Regions from separate parts of the Paenibacillus cucumis (ex Kampfer et al. 2016) genome, predicted to be linked through region 2. Evidence: a T-box and tRNA genes for the amino acid it is inferred to sense, from the RefSeq annotation. Region 2 holds a T-box; the other holds one or more tRNA genes.

Region 1 (8,603 bases), on a different contig from region 2:
AGGAATACAGCTATGCGAAATGAATTGTATTTCAGATAATGATCCGTCTGATGGAAGGGTCTTTGAGAGTTGTTTTATATGCATATAGAAATACAATGTGATCACTTGAAGAAACGGCGAAAGTTATGAACCTTACTAAGATACTTTTAAAAGAGTTGCAGGGTAGTTTAAAAGAACTTTCGTTTGAGTTTGAGGGTTCTTCTAATCCTTGGGTTTTTGTTAGATCTAGAGAAGGATATGTTCAAGAATATATTGAGATTGATAAAAGCAATTGGGAATCCAATGCAATCCGCTGTACCTTTCAAACAGGTTCGAAATCTGTAAGTAGCACTAAGCTTGAGAGGCATCAAGTAAATGAGTGGTACGTATATCAAGATAAAGAAGAACTAAGAAGTGTTTTTAAACATTTTCTAGAAATTATAGAACAATTTGCATTACCTTGGTTTGCTAAAAATACAGAATTCATTCCACCTGCTGCGCCCAATTATTTAGAGGAAAACTGGAGAAATTCTATTGAAGATTTTGTAAATAAAAATAAACTTAATCTGCATAGCTCGGAGAGCATTGAGATATTGGATCAGCTTGTTATAAAAGGACTTGTGGAAGATGAAATTTATAATATTAGTTATTGTTTTGGTGAAATAATCAGGAATCAATTCGGTGGGCAATGGATATATGACGCAGAAAAAGGGCCGAGAGTATATAACATGGGTGGTATTCCTGCGTTTAAGCGTTGGCCTCATACATTAGTGAATAATGTGATTAAAGAGAAAAATCTGTCACTAAAGAGATATTTCGAAGATATTGCATATGTATTAGAAGGTTGAAGGATAATTATTTGGCTGAAATGAGTTGATTTTATGTATGAAAAAATGATAGCTCCTTTCGAAGTGGTACCCTTTGAGCTTATGACAAAATTAGAAGCTAGGACTTATCTTGGGTGGTTTACTTCTGAGATTCCAAAAAGAATAGAAGTACTTAGAGCCTTTTACCATGAGACGACAGGTTCATCTCCAAATGACTTGGACTTATCAGAAAAATCTTTAGGGATTTTATGGAGATGGTTTATTCCTCAAATTACGATGGTCCCAAAGACGGCGGAAGAATTGGAAGAAGAAATTAGTATGACACCCGAATGGTTAAGAGATGAGGTGCTAAAAGAAAATTCTAAAAAGTTCAGTGAAGAAACTAGTTCAATCATTATTGATATAGGAATATATTTTGGTACTGTTTTTATTAATTTATTTTCTAGCCTTGACTGGGGAGTAGTTCATACGCCTAAAAATTATGTATATGTGAACCGCCCAGTTATTAAAGGGTTTGGGAAAGTAGAAATGAATCCAATTGCAATTGTTTATAATATCTCTCTGAGATATTTAAGAAACAGAAGTAATGAAAGACAATTAATTGATGTATTTAATGTTTGGAAGGAATATTTATAATGTATTAGCCAATGCTCCATCATCGTTCATAACGCTTCGTATTTTGAAGAAAGTTACCAACTAAGGTAAGTTTCGCTTGAGTTTGATGTTCTCGGAACGTTCACACCATTTTAAAGGAGTTTATATAATAGATGATCATGATCAATCGGTATTCGTTAGTTGATGATAAGAGTGGTATGACTATTGGAAAATCCTTGGATTTGGTTGGGTTGACTGGAAACTTTATCGAGACCGTAGGTGATGAGGACTTTCATAAAGTAACGCTAGTTCATTTTCAATATAATGATGAGTTTGTAGCATACTGTAAGGAGAAAAAAATGAGTGTTAACAACATAGAGATCACTATTCTTGATCACGAAGAAAAGCCAATGGGATCATATTATTTTTTTCTCAGAGAACCTCTTTCATATAATCGATTTACAGAATTTAATGAAGTTTTAACACAGTTTGAACTGGTTGGGGATTTGTACCAAGTGGCAACAGAAGAGAGTATACTCATTTGGAATATGCGAAGAAAACCTCTAGCTAAAACGAACGAATGGGTAGGACTATCTCTAGAACAACGAATTGGATGGCTAGAAGTTGCCCGATTATATCGAGGAACCCAGCTTCATTCTCAGGAGCGACAGAATGGCATATATCACATGGATGCGACTAACATCGAGGACTCCGCTTCTTTTTATTGTGCATTAGGTGAGGCAGTTAACGGTCCAGGGGGATACTATGGATTTAACTTGGATAGTTTGTCCGACTGCTTATGTGGTGGATTTGGAGCCATAGCACCATTCGTAATTATTCTTCAAAATGTAGATCATGAAAGGTGTTCAAATGAGGGTTATTTTCAACAGTTAAAAGAAGTGCTAGCGGATGGAAATGTAACGTTAGTCTTTAGTTGATCTTATAAGAATCATGGGTAATCTGATCAAAAATAGATAGTAAATAAATAGTACATAAATAGAGAGGTTGTTCATGAATAATTACTATTTCTCATTCCCCATAGATAAAAGCCGGGCTCAAAAAGCGATTGAGATTATCCGTGTATTTTATGCGCATCCATTCCCAATCGGAATTGTTATATACCAGGACTCGTATGAAATTACACAGAAGTTAGGCCGGAAGTATGACACTGTGCTTCAGACAAGAATGTTGCCTTTCAAAGAACTTACAACGCGGACGGGACAAGTGGATTGTTTCATCATTCAAAATGCCCATGAGATTGAATTTTTTGTTCAACATGAAGGTTGTGCTGTTAACGTTATTGTGTTCGATCCTCTCCCAGATGGAGAGCGGGCAATAAAATATGGATTCCGGATATTTGAGAATGTTGAATACTACGAATTTTCTATTGCTGGATTGGAAGAAGCGCAGTTTCAAGAGCTGGCAATGGAATTGAATCGGATTCACGGAGTGGAACAGCTACATGAAGATTAGGAGAGGTTAGTTATGGAGACTTTAGCGTGGATTCAACACAGGTATGATCAGAACTGTGATGGAGAATGGGAGCATGTGTATGGTGTGAAAATTCAAACGATCGATAATCCGGGCTGGTATGCCGGAATTTCCTGAGGAATAACGAATGAATATCAGAACGATGTTACCTAAAGATAAATTTGATGTCGAATCCGTAGAGAAACTTGCCAAACGGAGTAACGACGAACTTAGAGATATTTTACCCGAAATTATGGAGTGGTTGCAGGATGGGAATTAGCCGATTTCGAAGCCGTGGAGGATTTGCTGTTAAGATTCGGAGACGAATTGATTCCTCACATTCAATATGTATTTCAAACAAGAGACTCTACTTGGGAATATTTTATGCTAACAGGCCTAATCTCCCGATTACCCTCAGAATGTCTTCGTATGTTAAAATCTGATCTGAAAAGAATATTAGAGCACCCTACAGATAGCGAATTACTTGAGGAGATGGATGAAATTATCATCCCTTTGCTTAACAAGATATAGTCGTGAAATCGGTGCGTTTGTCCGAAAATTGCTTGTTAATGAGTTAACTACATACTCAATTTATTTATTTATTCAAAAGGCCCTCAGACCTTTACTGCATTCAAACAGTGGAGTTTGAGGGCTTTTTTCATATAGGCCAACTACAACCTGCTCCTTAATCCACAATATTCCCCGCCATCTTCAGACGACGTGCAATCTCTTTGAAGTCTTCATGAGAGATGCCTGGCGCAAATTCTTCTTCCACCGCCGGAGCTTCTGGAATAGGGAAGCCTTGAGGAATGCCCTGAATGACCTCTAGAGGTTTTCCATCTTCGGGATGCGTGCCTTTCCAGATCTGGTCGATGGCATTGAAGTCTTTATCACTATAGGTGTACAGCTTGGTGTGTACGCCTTTTTCTTCGTATTTACGAGCCTCGTTGAAGGCTTTGTTATCCAGAGAAGGGATCGGGATCAGTTTGGTCACATTGACACCTGTTGCAATTTCAATCGCTTTAGCATAAGCCACCACATGTACACCTCCGCGCACGAGCAGGAAACCAACAACTTCGCGGACGGCAGGATGATCCGTCATTTCGTATACTTTCATCTTGTGCGTACGTGCCCCACATTCGAGGAAGAAATTATGCAACAAATCCTCTACCAGATTGCCACTGTTGAAGACATTGGCACCTGTCCACGGATTACCCATCGAATCAAAAGGCATCGCGCCTTGTGCGCCTGCCAGGAAATGATACGAAAGTCTTGCATCCTTGACGGAACCCAGCGGTGTCTGATCAGGTTCTTTATATTCGGTTGATCCTCGGAGACAATGATTGATCCCATGGGATACCAGTTCAACATGTCCCAATTCTTCGGCCGTAATACTCATGACGAGGTCGTAGAAAGGCTTCAGTTTTTCTTTGGAGCGAAAATTAAAGGATTGGTAGAGATAGTTGTTCAGTGTGGACATTTCTCCAAATTTACCACCAAGCAATTCCTGTATAGCTGCTGCTGCATTGGGATCAGGCTTTTCGACGTTGGGAATTTCAATCAGAATTTCATCCAGACGTTTGAACATGCAGATATAACCTCCTTGAATATGGGATGAAAATGGACTCGGGCGGACGTTGGATTCAGCTTGGTCAGTCAAAGCCCATTACACGGTCTATGGATTTTTTAAACAGATAAACTATTAAATGGGTCTAAAGGGGCATGTAATATTTGCTACGCATGCTTGAAGGACGTGTTGAATGGTTCGTTTGGTATTTCCATTTTCACGAATATTATGTACAATCAGACAAGTTGTTTTAAGTGTTGCGTTGATCTTTGGTCATGGATTCGAAGTAGAAGGGGAGGAATACATATGAGATTTAGATGGATACATATCGTATGTTCAATAGTGAGTTTAATGATGATATTAACTTACATAAACAGTGCACATGTCGCAGCAAGCGGTGTGGGGAATGATGTTCAGGTGGATGAACAGACAAGGCAAATGCTTATGGAGAAGTATGGTTTAGAGCCTACAGAAGAGTCCCAGGCAGAGCGGCATTTACTTTCCGGGGATTGGGGGATGAGCTTCAGTAATATTTCCGAGGTTGATTCATTGGTTAAACTGATGCCGGTTGTTCCATTTTGGCTGTTGCCAGCGATCTGGATTTTTCGAATCTGGGTGTAAAATGCAATCCGAACGGGCACGATATCAGCAAACACATTCTCCCAAGGGGTGAAATGCATGAGAGTGCTTATGATAATGGTATTAACACTTGTTCTAGGTTTCGCAGGCATCTCAACGACCATTTCGGCAGCAAGCAGCAACATTCCGGATTATGCGAAATGGGGCATCATCGCCGTGAAGGAAACCCAAACGAAGTACAATGTCGACATTCTGGATTACAAACATATCGGCCGTTCGTCGCTTAGCGCGAATCAGTCCAGAGAGCAGTTCAAGCTGTGGGTTCGTGCCAAAGACGGCAAGCAATTTGCTGTTTATGTTAATGTGGATTTTAATCCGAATACGCAGCAGTTAAAAACAGTGCAATTTTCCGAATCAGATCGTCATTAATATTCGATCTTCACCAGATGAACCAGACTTCCGTCTTGCACCGGGTATGTCTGGTTTTTTTTTTCGAAATTCCTTTTTTTGTTATTGAATAAAGAACTTATGTTCGCATATAATAATGAATACAAACAAACGTTCTTATTGGAGGGATGATCATGCTAGGGAAATATGTTGGCCAGATGGTGGAGCTTGTGTACATGGATCGTGCGGGACAGATTACGCAGCGGCAGATCCGAATCAACAGCATGCGAGGCGGAGTAATTCGGGCATCTGATGGCATGGAAGGACTACCCCGGACTTTTCTGGAGCAGAATATTCTGGCATGGCGCCCTGTAACGGATCGGAACCGGAAGGGAGAACTGAAGTATGCTGAACGACTTTGAACGTAAAATATTGCGTATTATTGTCAACTATGCAGGTCAGCAGCGGCGAATTCCACGTATGGATGAACTGGAAACCAAGACAGGGCGCAACCCGGCCCACATCCGGGAGTCACTGCAGTCGCTTGAACAGAAAGGATATATCTCCTGGCCTCAACCGTCTACGATGGAAAACATACAGATTTTGCAGGCCTGGGAACAAGAAGCTAAGCCCGTGCGAAAAGCTCAACCTGCTGGCAATGCAGTAAAATATTTTACGGATTACTGATTCGTTGAGGAGCGAGTAGGTACGCCTAGGTGTAGCAGACTTCTGCAGAAGTTACAGCAAAAACGCCAATCCGTAAGGATTGGCGCTGTATAATGAATGCATTTATCAGAAATTCGGAAGCTGGTCAAGGTTGTTGGTCGGGTCGCCGTCGGCATCGCCGCGAATATACATTTCTCCATCCTTGCCTTTGAATACATTCACACCAGCGATTGTTCCAGCCTTCACTTCGTTCAGAGCTTGCTGATAATCCAGAATACGGCCTGTCGATGTCTGGAAGGCGGTCAAGTCACCGTCACCATTCTTTTGTACTGCTGTGAACGTTTCGCGTGTTGTCTGATCCATCATGTCACACTCTCCTTCTATGACCAAATGGGAATAGGTTTACCCTGTTAGCCTGTCCGAATTGGAGAGAAGTATGCATTCTTTACAACATTCCACATTTCGAGAATAGCTGTGTAATGTATGTAGTGCCTGTGTTGTGGAGTTGTTCTGTTGGACTACAGGCTTTTTCTCATACGGACATGTAGGATATCGGCATCGTAAAAAGGTTCTTCCGAAATCACTTCATAACCGAGTTTATCGTAAAATTTCTGCGCCTGACACTGGGCATCCAGGAGCGAATAGGTTAATCCAAGCTCACGAGCTAGCTCCTCCATCGCTAACAGCAGCACACGTCCATACCCGAACGAACGGTAGGACTCCAGTACAGCAATTCGCTGCATTTTGGCCGTATCTTTGCTGTAATAGATGAGACGCCCTGTGGCAACAGCCTGACCATCGGTATGAAGCAATACATGATGCACATCAGGACTGATAACATCGTATTCATCTATTTCGAGTTCTTCGGGCACTTGTTGCTCAATGACAAAAACCTGACGGCGAATCCCAAGAGCCTGCTTCAATTCTTCTTCTGTCGTGACATAACTAATTTCTGCTGCCAAATTCGATTCCTTCTTTCTGCTCCATGCGCACAAGTTCAGACTGCATTATACAAAAAAATGCTTTTCCTGTATAGTTAAGTTTGGTACATATTGGGACTTTGGAGGAGGAAGAGAGTCATGGGAATGGCGGCTATTATGACCATTACATTGCTTATGTCGGCGGGAATGATCGCTTTGTTATATTATGTGACCAAGAAGGCATACTCACGCAAATGGGATGAAGAAGAGTGAGTATGTACTTCTGATAAAGGCTCTAGATCTCATTCTGCTATTTAAGGCAAAAACTCACTGTTTCCCTGAGGGGAGTATACCTCTTGATTTACGGATTTGGAGTAGACGTCCATCCAGACAGGCAGCGATTCATTTTGTTGATTCGGTTGGTGCAATTGCTGAAATTGTACCGTATGCTCGTCCCGTTCCAGCCTGCAACCAGTCAAGGTACAGGCGAGAATGAGCAAAACAGCAACATGAGTAGCAGTGAGCTTCCAGTATTTATTCAGTTGTTTATTGTTATGGTGTGGATTAAGCGATTGGTCAGTATTTTTATTCATCATCACTATACATTCTCCTATTGCAGAATATTGTAAGCTTTCCATTATTGTGCTCCAATATGGATGATTTAAAACCAATTTAATGATTGACAATGAACACGTTTACTTGGTATGATACTGTTACTTCATTGGATTTTGATTTATATTGAGGCGTCAAATTGAATCAAAAATTGTAACTGTATATAATCTATTTAATGAAGGGCGATAGCTCAGCGGGAGAGCATTATCTTGACAGGGTAAGGGTCGTGGGTTCGATCCCCACTCGTCCTATACATAAAACAATATTTACAGCCGAGACAGCCCATAAACGGCTGTTTTTTGCTTTATCTTAATTGAAATGAAAAACTACTATCTAGAAAGATAACTGAATATGGTACGAACCAGAAGACTACCTACAAAAATATGGGGTGGTCTTTAATATATTTTATTGGTTTAATGCTATAATCGAAGTACTAGTTAATTGTAAAAGCAGTTATAGAGAGTTCTGAATATACAACAGAAAAAAGATATGGTGGTGAATCAATTGAAGCAAATTAAACGGGTTGCAACCCTATATCGCGTATCTACAAAAGGACAGTTGGATGGAAATGATATACCAATGCAGCAGCGAGCTTGTAGAAGAATGATTGAAAAGCAGGAGGGGTGGAAGTTAGTAAAAGAATATTCTGAAAGAGGAGTCTCAGGTTTCAAAGTATCTGCTTCCAACCGAGATGTAATTAAACAGGCTAAAGATGACGCTGAAAATGGATTATTCGATGTACTGCTAGTATTCATGTTTGATAGATTAGGTAGAAAAGATGATGAGACACCATTTGTACTTGAGTGGTTTGTAAACAGAGGAATTGAAATGTGGTCTGTAATAGAAGGGCAACAAAAAATTGAAGTAAATACAGATAGGGTGACTAACTATCTTAGATTCTGGCAGTCGAGCGGAGAAAGTAAAAGAACTTCTAATCGCGTGAACGAAAAGCATATGCAAATGGTGGAAGATGGCATATTTAGAGGTGGCGGTATACCATAT
Region 2 (8,603 bases):
TTTGGTCAACATTCGTCATTCTCCTACAGTCTGCGATACAGCCACACAGCCGCAATAATACCAATCAGACTCAGGAGGCTCATTTGAAATTGAAATGAAAGGTCATAACTGAAAATATCGAGATCAGCCTGGGGCGACCAGCGAATCGTCGTGACCTTGGTTAAAAAGGCTACAGCTTTAACAGGCTGCAGTGCCTTGGCGATCCACGCTCCGGCCATCCAGCCAAGCAGCAGAAACAATAATAACACGCCGAAGTTTTTTTTCATCGGTTAATCTTCCCTCGCCATTTTTTGACACCCACATTATTATACGGGGTTTTGTACGTCAATACAAACACAAATCCGGCAGGGGGAACTATTTCCAGTTCCTTGCCGGATAGGAGTTTTGAGGCGTTGTTATGAGAATAGGAGCTTTATTGCTTTATAGACTCAAGCCACTTTTTCTGTTGGAGCACATACTCCATCAAATCTGACTGTACCGCCCACATGTGAACAGCGTCCGGATTTTTATTATACTCTGCAATGGCTGTTATCGCACTGTTCATCGATTTCTCCATGCTGGTCACAACCGGTTGAACGTCTACCGCCATTCCAGGCGCAAGGCTCTTTATGCCGGTCAACCACGTTTGATGCTGCGTCTGTAGTGCTTCCATCATCTCTGGTGAAATGGCTGCTTGTACTGACTGACCCAATTGCTGGATCGAGAGTGTTGATAACTGATCGACAAGCGCGGAGCTGTTTTTGAAGAAAAGAGCAACGTCCTCCTGCTTATTACCAAAGATCGCCGGATCCACCGCCGGATTGACGATTTCTTTGACATATAATTCCACTCCCTGAGACTTTAGTCTGGTACTGAGGAGCTTGGCCTCCTCACGATCCGCAGAGATGCCGGCATATACGCGATTGCCATCTTCAGGGTCCGAACTCGCAGCTAAGCCCGTTTGGGTGAGTTCAAGCTTCGCTTGTTCCGCTCGCTCCGGAGAACTAAACACTCCATATTGTAGGGCATAATATGTACCGCCTGCAGATGAAATTTCAAGTTGCCCTGCTGTTCCGGCCTCCCCCTCCTGACCTGACACAGTAGAAATGCTCTGATTCACAGGAAGCATTTCATCCGGTTTCACCACGTTCTCCTTGTTAAAAAGGGACAAAATAACCATACCGAACAGTGCTCCGGTTACCAATGCCCCTGAAACAGAGCCGATCATCTTCCAGCCTCTGGGAGGACGATTTCGTTTATATGAATAGTTCTCCGATTCGATCATCCAGTTATGGCCCTGATCCAGATCTTGACTTCTTTCCGAATCAAATTCATATTTATCATCCTGCATATTCCGATCTGAGGCGTAGTTTGTATGGGGTGAACGGGAAGCATCTGCCAGAATCGTCCCTCCCCAATCCATAGGCATGTCCTCTACTGCCATTGATGAACTAGAGGTGTTGTTTGTGTCTGGTTCAGGCTTCGGCAACGACTGTACTGTATTAGGCAAATTTTCGTTCATTGTGACCAGTGTACTGGATGCCGTCATCCCCTGCTTTTCCAGCTTGTCCGACTCCTGATCTCCGAAGCGAAACGTCATTCTGGCGTTGCTCACCCGTACCCTCTCCTTTGTCCCATTTATATCATCTATATGTTGAGATGGAGGATAACATTCCACGGAATGATTAAATCTTCAGACTTTCTAATCATATGAATCCCAAGCCAAAAACGCCTGGCTCCATGAAGAAGACAGACGTTTTAAGTACGGTACCCGTTGATCAAAAGGTTCATGGAACATATACTCCGATGAGAAATCACAAGAATAGTAGCGATTGTTCCCCAATTTGTTGATCCCTAAGTTCAACTTGCATCATTTTGAAATCACAAAATTATTTCAAACCTTTGGCGAGTATATCGCCCACTTTCCAAATATCCCCTGCGCCCATCGTAAGCACAAGATCTCCTGGTTGTAGCCGCGGCTCTAGATCAGCCACAACTTCCTCTTTGGTCGGCAGGTATCTTGCTGATGCATTGCTGTTCTGCACGATCAGTTCAACGAGTCTTGCGGAGTGTACACCTTCAATCTGCTTTTCACCGGCAGGAGAATAGATATCGGTAATCAGCACCTCATCCGCCTCGGCAAAAGCCCGGCTGAACGCATCCAGCAGGAAAAATGTCCGTGTATAACGCTGTGGCTGAAATACAGCAATTATTCGTTTACCTGTCGCTTTCGCCGCACTAATTGTAGCTTCAATTTCTGTAGGGTGATGAGCGTAATCGTCGATAATGAGCATATCACGCGCCTCACCCAACACCTGAAATCTGCGTTTCGCCCCATGGAATTGCACGATAGCTGCTGTAATCTTCTCAAACGGAATGCCTGCTTCAAGACAGGTAATAACCGTAGCCATCGCATTGTAGACGTTGTGTTTACCAGGTACTGACAACTCCACTGTTCCCATCGCTGTACCTCGATGATTCATGGTGAACGAGATACGGCGATCCCCGAGAACGATATCTGTAGCTGTGTAATCAGCAGCCTGCTCGATGCCGTAAGTTGTAATGCGAGACTTGAGATGCGGCAAAATAGCCTGCACATTTTCATCATCAGCGCATACAATGGCTGTGCCCTCTGGACGAATCTGACTGAGGAACTGTACATAGGCTTTCTTTAGTTCCTCGAAGTCACTGTTATAATTCTCTAGATGGTCAGCTTCAATGTTCGTTACGATGCCAAGCCAAGGATGGTACTGTAAAAAAGAGCCATCGCTCTCGTCCGCTTCCGCGACAACCCACTCGCCTTGACCTGCTTTGGCATTGGTTCCCAAATTCATGATTTCTCCACCTATAATATAGGTAGGATCTATTTCACATTGCTCCATAACCAGTGCGATCATGGAAGAAGTTGTCGTTTTGCCATGCGCACCTGCAACGGCCACGCCTTTGCGCTCGTTTAACAGACGTGCCAGCATTTGAGCGCGATGAAGGATTGGTATGTTTAGCTGCTCCGCAGCTACACGTTCCACATTATCCGCAGGAGCTGCTGTAGAGTAAACGACAAGATCCGCCCCGTTCACATGCTCCGCGGTATGTCCAATATATATTTTCGCCCCTTTGGCTGCCAACTTCTCTGTCAACTCCTGTGAAGCGACATCCGATCCGGTAACGGTATATCCCATCTCCAGCATAACCCGGGCGATGGCACTCATGCCATAACCGCCAATCCCTATAAAATGAACATGTTCCGATGTGTTTAACAAAACTTTCACCAACCTTTTTCAGAATCGGTTTGATGCAAAAGGGCCGCCCGCACGTCCGCAATCAGATAAAGCGTGCCGGAAACCACCCCCAGATCCTCCGCTTCCGTCCGTGACTTCAATAGATCAAGTGCCTTTGCCCAGTTCGGCTCGACGATGATATCCAGTTCCTGCTTCGCAATGGCGGGACGTACCCGTTCGACAATCTGCAACAATTCGGTTGCAGCCATTTTACGGCGGAAATCTGGCTCGGTCAGGATCAGCGTATCCACTAGTGGCAGTATATGCTGCAAATATGCTTCGTGATGCTTATTCGCCAGCATACCCATCATCAAAATTAACTTTTTTTGGGGATAACCGTCGATAATGCTCTTGGCAAGCGATTCTGCCCCTTCAGGATTATGCGCTCCATCGAGTACAATCAGTGGATTGTCACTGACTTTCTCAAATCTTCCCGCCCAGAAGGCATTCTCAAAACCAAGTTTAATATCGTCTTCATCCAGCATAAATGCCATATATTGTCTTAGTAATTCAAGAGACATTAATGCAGCAACAGCATTATCACATTGATATACACCTTGCATACGAATGTGAATATTCAGATCACGGAATGGACCGGAGAACTGAAGCGTTTGTCCATCCTTGCTACTTTCAAGTCTTTGGTATGAAAATTGGTCCCCAGCCAAGTACACCGTTGATTGCAATCGCTTCGCTCTCTCCTGAATGACCTTTACGGCTTCAGGTTGTACAGCACAGGTTACAACGGGTACACCCGGCTTAATGATGCCCGCCTTTTCATGTGCAATCTGCTCAACGGTATCTCCAAGGATATCCGTATGATCCATACCGATATTGGTGATGACGGACACAACGGGAGTAACAATATTCGTTACGTCCATCCTTCCCCCAAGCCCAGTCTCCCATACTACAATATCGGGGTAACACTCTTCCGCATAATATAGCAGTGCCAGTGCCGTCGATACTTCAAACATCGTCGGTGATCCGAGCGGTGTTGACGCCATTTCTTTTACGAGAGGAAGCAAACGATTCGACAGCTTTAACAATGTCTCTTCTGGGATGTCTTCACCGTTATATTGAAAACGGTTTGTAAACTTGGTGATATAAGGTGATGTAAACGTTCCAACGTCATATCCCGCTTGAAGCAGTACTGACGTCAAAAAAGCGCAAGTCGAACCTTTACCGTTCGTTCCCGCGACATGAATGAATTTGAGCCGTTGGTGCGGATTACCAAGCTGTGACATCAGGCTTTCAATACGTTCAAGCCCAGGCCTGATACCAAAAGGAATAAGGCCATTGATCCAATCCACGGCCTCATCATACGTCTGTAAAGGAGTAGCTTTATCTGTCCCGTTTAATTCCGTCATCTGATTCACCTTCAGTTCCCTGTTTGATTGAAGATTGAAAAAAGCAGCCGGATGGCGCCAAAAGCGTTCCATCCGCCCCTTTTTGATATTACCCTTTGAGCTCTTTGATTCGTGCGATGACTTTATCCCGTTTATCCGAATAATCCGCTTGTTTGGCGCGTTCTTCCTCGATAACTTTAGCAGGAGCCTTCGCTACGAATCCCTCATTCGCCAGTTTTTTCTCCACACGGAGTACTTCACCTTCAAGGTTCTGAAGTTCTTTCTCCAGACGAGCTACTTCCTGCTCAATATCAATCAGACCTGCGAGCGGCAAGTACAATTCCGCTCCCGTGATGATCGCTGTCATGGCTTTGTCTGGTGAACTCAGATCCAATCCGCTCTCGAATTCGGATGTATTACAGAAGCGTTTGATGTAATGACTGTTGCGTTCGATAATACTAGATGCTTCTTCACTGTTCGCTTTGACCATTAATTCGATCTTTTTGCTCATCGGCACATTCACTTCGGCACGGATGTTCCGAACAGCGCGAATGGTATCCATCAGCAAGTTCATCTCCGCAACAGCTCCCGGATTCTCCAGCGCAGGGTCGTATACTGGCCAGGAAGCAAGTGTAATGGTCTCTCCCTCATGAGGCAGATGTTGCCAGATCTCTTCAGAGATGTATGGCATGAACGGATGAATCAGGCGCATGGTCTGATCCAGCACGTAGGCCAGCACCGATTGTGTTTTCTTTTTCGCAACCGGATCTTCTCCGTAGAATGACAGCTTGGCGAATTCGATGTACCAGTCACACAGATCATCCCAGATAAAGTTGTACAATACACGCCCTGTTTCCCCAAACTCATACGCATCGATTAGACGCGTAATATCTCGGGAAGTTTCGTTGAGGCGGTGCAAAATCCAATAATCCGCTGTTCCAAGCTCACCGCTGATGTCACGATCTTCATAAGTGAAACCTTCCAGATTCATCAACGCAAAGCGGGAAGCATTCCAGATTTTGTTGGCGAAGTTACGAGCCTGCTCGACCCGCTCCCAGCGGAAACGCAAATCCTGTCCCGGAGTACTGCTGGTCGAGATCATGTAACGCATCGCATCTGCACCGTACTTCTCGATAACATCCAGCGGATCTACACCGTTCCCAAGAGACTTGGACATCTTACGTCCATCAGCGTCACGTACAAGACCATGCATCAGTACATCCTTGAACGGAATTTCATCCGTAAATTCCAGAGCAGTGAAGATCATACGCGCCACCCAGAAATAAATGATGTCATAACCTGTAACGAGTACATTTGTTGGATAATAACGCTGCAGATCATCTGTATTTTCAGGCCAGCCCAATGTAGAGAACGGCCATAGTGCCGAGCTAAACCACGTATCCAGAACGTCCTCATCCTGTTTCAGCTTGCGCCCTGCATATTCAGGCAATGTTGTTGGATCTTCTGCGGATACAATCACTTCACCTGTTTCTTCATCGTACCAAGCAGGAATACGATGTCCCCACCACAGTTGACGGGAAATACACCAGTCACGAACGTTTTCAATCCAGTTCAGATACGTTTTCTCAAAACGATCCGGAACAAAGTTAACCCCTTCGCCGCTTTGCTGCTTTTTGATTGCTCTCTCCGCGAGTGGTTTCATCTCTACGAACCATTGTGTGGACAAGTAAGGCTCCACTACTGCTCCGGTGCGCTCACTGTGTCCAACCTGGTGCATATGATCTTCAATATTAATCAGGACACCTTGTTCTTTCAGATCAGCCACGATCTGTTTGCGGCATTCGCTACGATCCAGCCCCTGATATTTGCCAGCTTCCGCATTCATTGTTCCACTTTCATCCATAACGGTAATTTGAGGCAAGTCATGACGTAAACCTACTTCAAAGTCATTCGGATCATGCGCAGGTGTGATTTTCACTGCACCGCTACCGAACTCTTTGTCTACGTAGTCATCCGCAATGACTGGAATCTCACGACCGATGATTGGCAATACGAGTGTTTTACCGATCATGTCTGCATAACGTTCATCTTTAGGATGAACGGCAACAGCAGAATCACCCAGCATCGTTTCCGGACGTGTCGTTGCCACAGTAATGTGACCACTCCCGTCTTTGAGCGGATAACGTAGATGATAGAGATGACCCTGAACTTCCTTATATTCAACCTCAATATCCGAGAGCGCAGTACGATTCACCGGATCCCAGTTAATGATACGTTTACCGCGATAAATAAGACCTTTCTCATATAACTGCACAAATACTTTACGCACCGCTTTGGATAGACCTTCATCCAGCGTAAAACGTTCACGGGAGTAGTCGAGAGACAGACCCATTTTGCCCCATTGCTGACGAATGGTTGTAGCGTACTGGTCTTTCCAATCCCAGACTTTCTCCAGAAACTTCTCACGTCCCAGATCATAACGCGTCAATCCATCTTCACGCAGCTTCTGTTCCACTTTCGTCTGAGTCGCAATACCTGCGTGGTCGGAACCTGGCAACCAAAGTGCGTCATAACCCTGCATCCGTTTTGTACGAATGAGGATATCCTGCAGGGTAAAGTCAAGTGCATGACCAATGTGAAGCATACCTGTTACGTTCGGTGGTGGAATTACAATGGTATATGGCTCGGCATCCTTGCGTTTACCCGCTTGGAAATACCCGCGCTCCGTCCAGGTGGAGTACCATTTATCTTCTGCCGCCTTCGGATCGTAAGTCGTCGGCATTTCAGTTGTTGCTTTTTTTTGTTCAGACATGTTTCATTCCTCCGTTACGTCATCTTCATCGCTAAAAAAACAAAAAAACCTTTCATCCATCAAAGGACGAAAGGTTAGCTTTCGCGGTACCACCTTTGTTTCACGCTGATAACAGAGATCATGGTTCATGCTCTCAATCGGACGGCGTGACACTTCAAGCAGATAACGGCTGCGACCGGCCTATCCTACCTCCGAGGTTAATGATTGTATTACATCCACCTCCAGTACTCAAACAGGCAACTCCCGGGCGACTTCGATCAGTTGGTTCCTGCGGAATCTCACAGCGCATCGATCCCACTCTCTGAAAGGTCATACTGTCTACTACTCCCGATCCACGTCATTATTCAAAAAATCCTAAACACATCATACCTTGCTCGTGCGTGATAGTCAACCTGACAACAGCGGAACGAGGTTATTAGATAACCAAAATGTTCAAAAACAGGTACAACCCGCAATTCCTATGAGGAATTACGGGCTGTTTTATAGGATACGGTATCCTGAACCTAGTGACTAAGGAATGTATAGAATCTGTCCTTCTTCAACAACCTGTTCAGTTAATCGATTATATAACTGAAGCTCCCTGGTGCTAAGCTGATATCTGTCTGCAATGGCATCGAGTGTTTCTTCGCGCTGTACGATGCACAGCTTGACTTTGCGGAATGGCGTCTGATCCACAATCGTACCCAGGAACAGATTTTTCCATTCTACATCTTCTGCCTGACGATCCTCTTCCGAAACAACTCCATCTGAAACCTCCTCACTGCGTTCACCCTCAACTTCACGGACGGCCCGGCCGGATGATAACAGGGAAGAAATGCCCACGCCTTCTTCTTCTCTTCGTGACGATTCTTTCTTGCTACCAAAAGCAACCTTAAGCTCTGGCTTGTCTTCCGCCTCAGCTATTGCCTCAGGGAGGAATTCCTCATTCTGTAACAGCGAGGCTTCCTCTGCCACTTCCAGTGAAGGCCGATCTTCTTCGGGCTGAGCCGGTTCAGATCCAGCAAATACATCTTGCCAGTTCTCGGTCTGCGGCTGTGCCACAGCATTCGAAATGAACTGCTCTTCTTGCGAACCACTTGACCGCGCTTCTTCAAAGTGCCATACCTCAGGCGTGGTCTCTTCAAGAGGTTTCCAAGCTGCTTCAGAACGCGCCTGCTCAGAAGCCTCTGAACTCCATAATCCTGAATTTTCGGATACACTATTTACCGAAGGTTCAGACCATGCTGAGGC

The links. The T-box of region 2 lies ahead of H7T88_RS02135 (valine--tRNA ligase). A T-box ahead of a tRNA ligase gene usually reads a tRNA of that ligase, here a tRNA-Val.
Region 1: it has a tRNA-Val gene. The T-box ahead of H7T88_RS02135 (valine--tRNA ligase) is inferred to sense a tRNA for this amino acid. The anticodon was not compared.

Annotation. Positions count from the first base shown of each region.
Region 1 is NZ_JACLIC010000023.1:271,358-279,960, forward strand. It holds gene H7T88_RS14525 (hypothetical protein) at 1-39, shown strand, start outside; gene H7T88_RS14530 (hypothetical protein) at 126-827, shown strand; gene H7T88_RS14535 (hypothetical protein) at 861-1,442, shown strand; gene H7T88_RS14540 (barstar family protein) at 1,574-2,338, shown strand; gene H7T88_RS14545 (hypothetical protein) at 2,412-2,873, shown strand; gene H7T88_RS14550 (Imm53 family immunity protein) at 2,886-3,008, shown strand; gene H7T88_RS14555 (DUF5071 domain-containing protein) at 3,019-3,150, shown strand; gene H7T88_RS29180 (DUF5071 domain-containing protein) at 3,165-3,401, shown strand; gene H7T88_RS14565 (manganese catalase family protein) at 3,556-4,458, opposite strand; gene H7T88_RS14570 (hypothetical protein) at 4,744-5,058, shown strand; gene H7T88_RS14575 (DUF3889 domain-containing protein) at 5,128-5,445, shown strand; gene H7T88_RS14580 (hypothetical protein) at 5,598-5,825, shown strand; gene H7T88_RS14585 (LexA family transcriptional regulator) at 5,809-6,090, shown strand; gene H7T88_RS14590 (DUF3892 domain-containing protein) at 6,196-6,432, opposite strand; gene H7T88_RS14595 (GNAT family N-acetyltransferase) at 6,588-7,031, opposite strand; gene H7T88_RS14600 (hypothetical protein) at 7,304-7,585, opposite strand; tRNA gene H7T88_RS14605 (tRNA-Val) at 7,781-7,852, shown strand; gene H7T88_RS14610 (recombinase family protein) at 8,106-8,603, shown strand, end outside.
Region 2 is NZ_JACLIC010000004.1:22,377-30,979, reverse strand. It holds gene H7T88_RS02155 (DUF4321 domain-containing protein) at 24-266, opposite strand; gene H7T88_RS29000 (SPOR domain-containing protein) at 413-1,594, opposite strand; gene murC (UDP-N-acetylmuramate--L-alanine ligase) at 1,869-3,239, opposite strand; gene H7T88_RS02140 (bifunctional folylpolyglutamate synthase/dihydrofolate synthase) at 3,245-4,621, opposite strand; gene H7T88_RS02135 (valine--tRNA ligase) at 4,710-7,373, opposite strand; T-box leader at 7,433-7,717, opposite strand; gene H7T88_RS02130 (LysM peptidoglycan-binding domain-containing protein) at 7,884-8,603, opposite strand, start outside.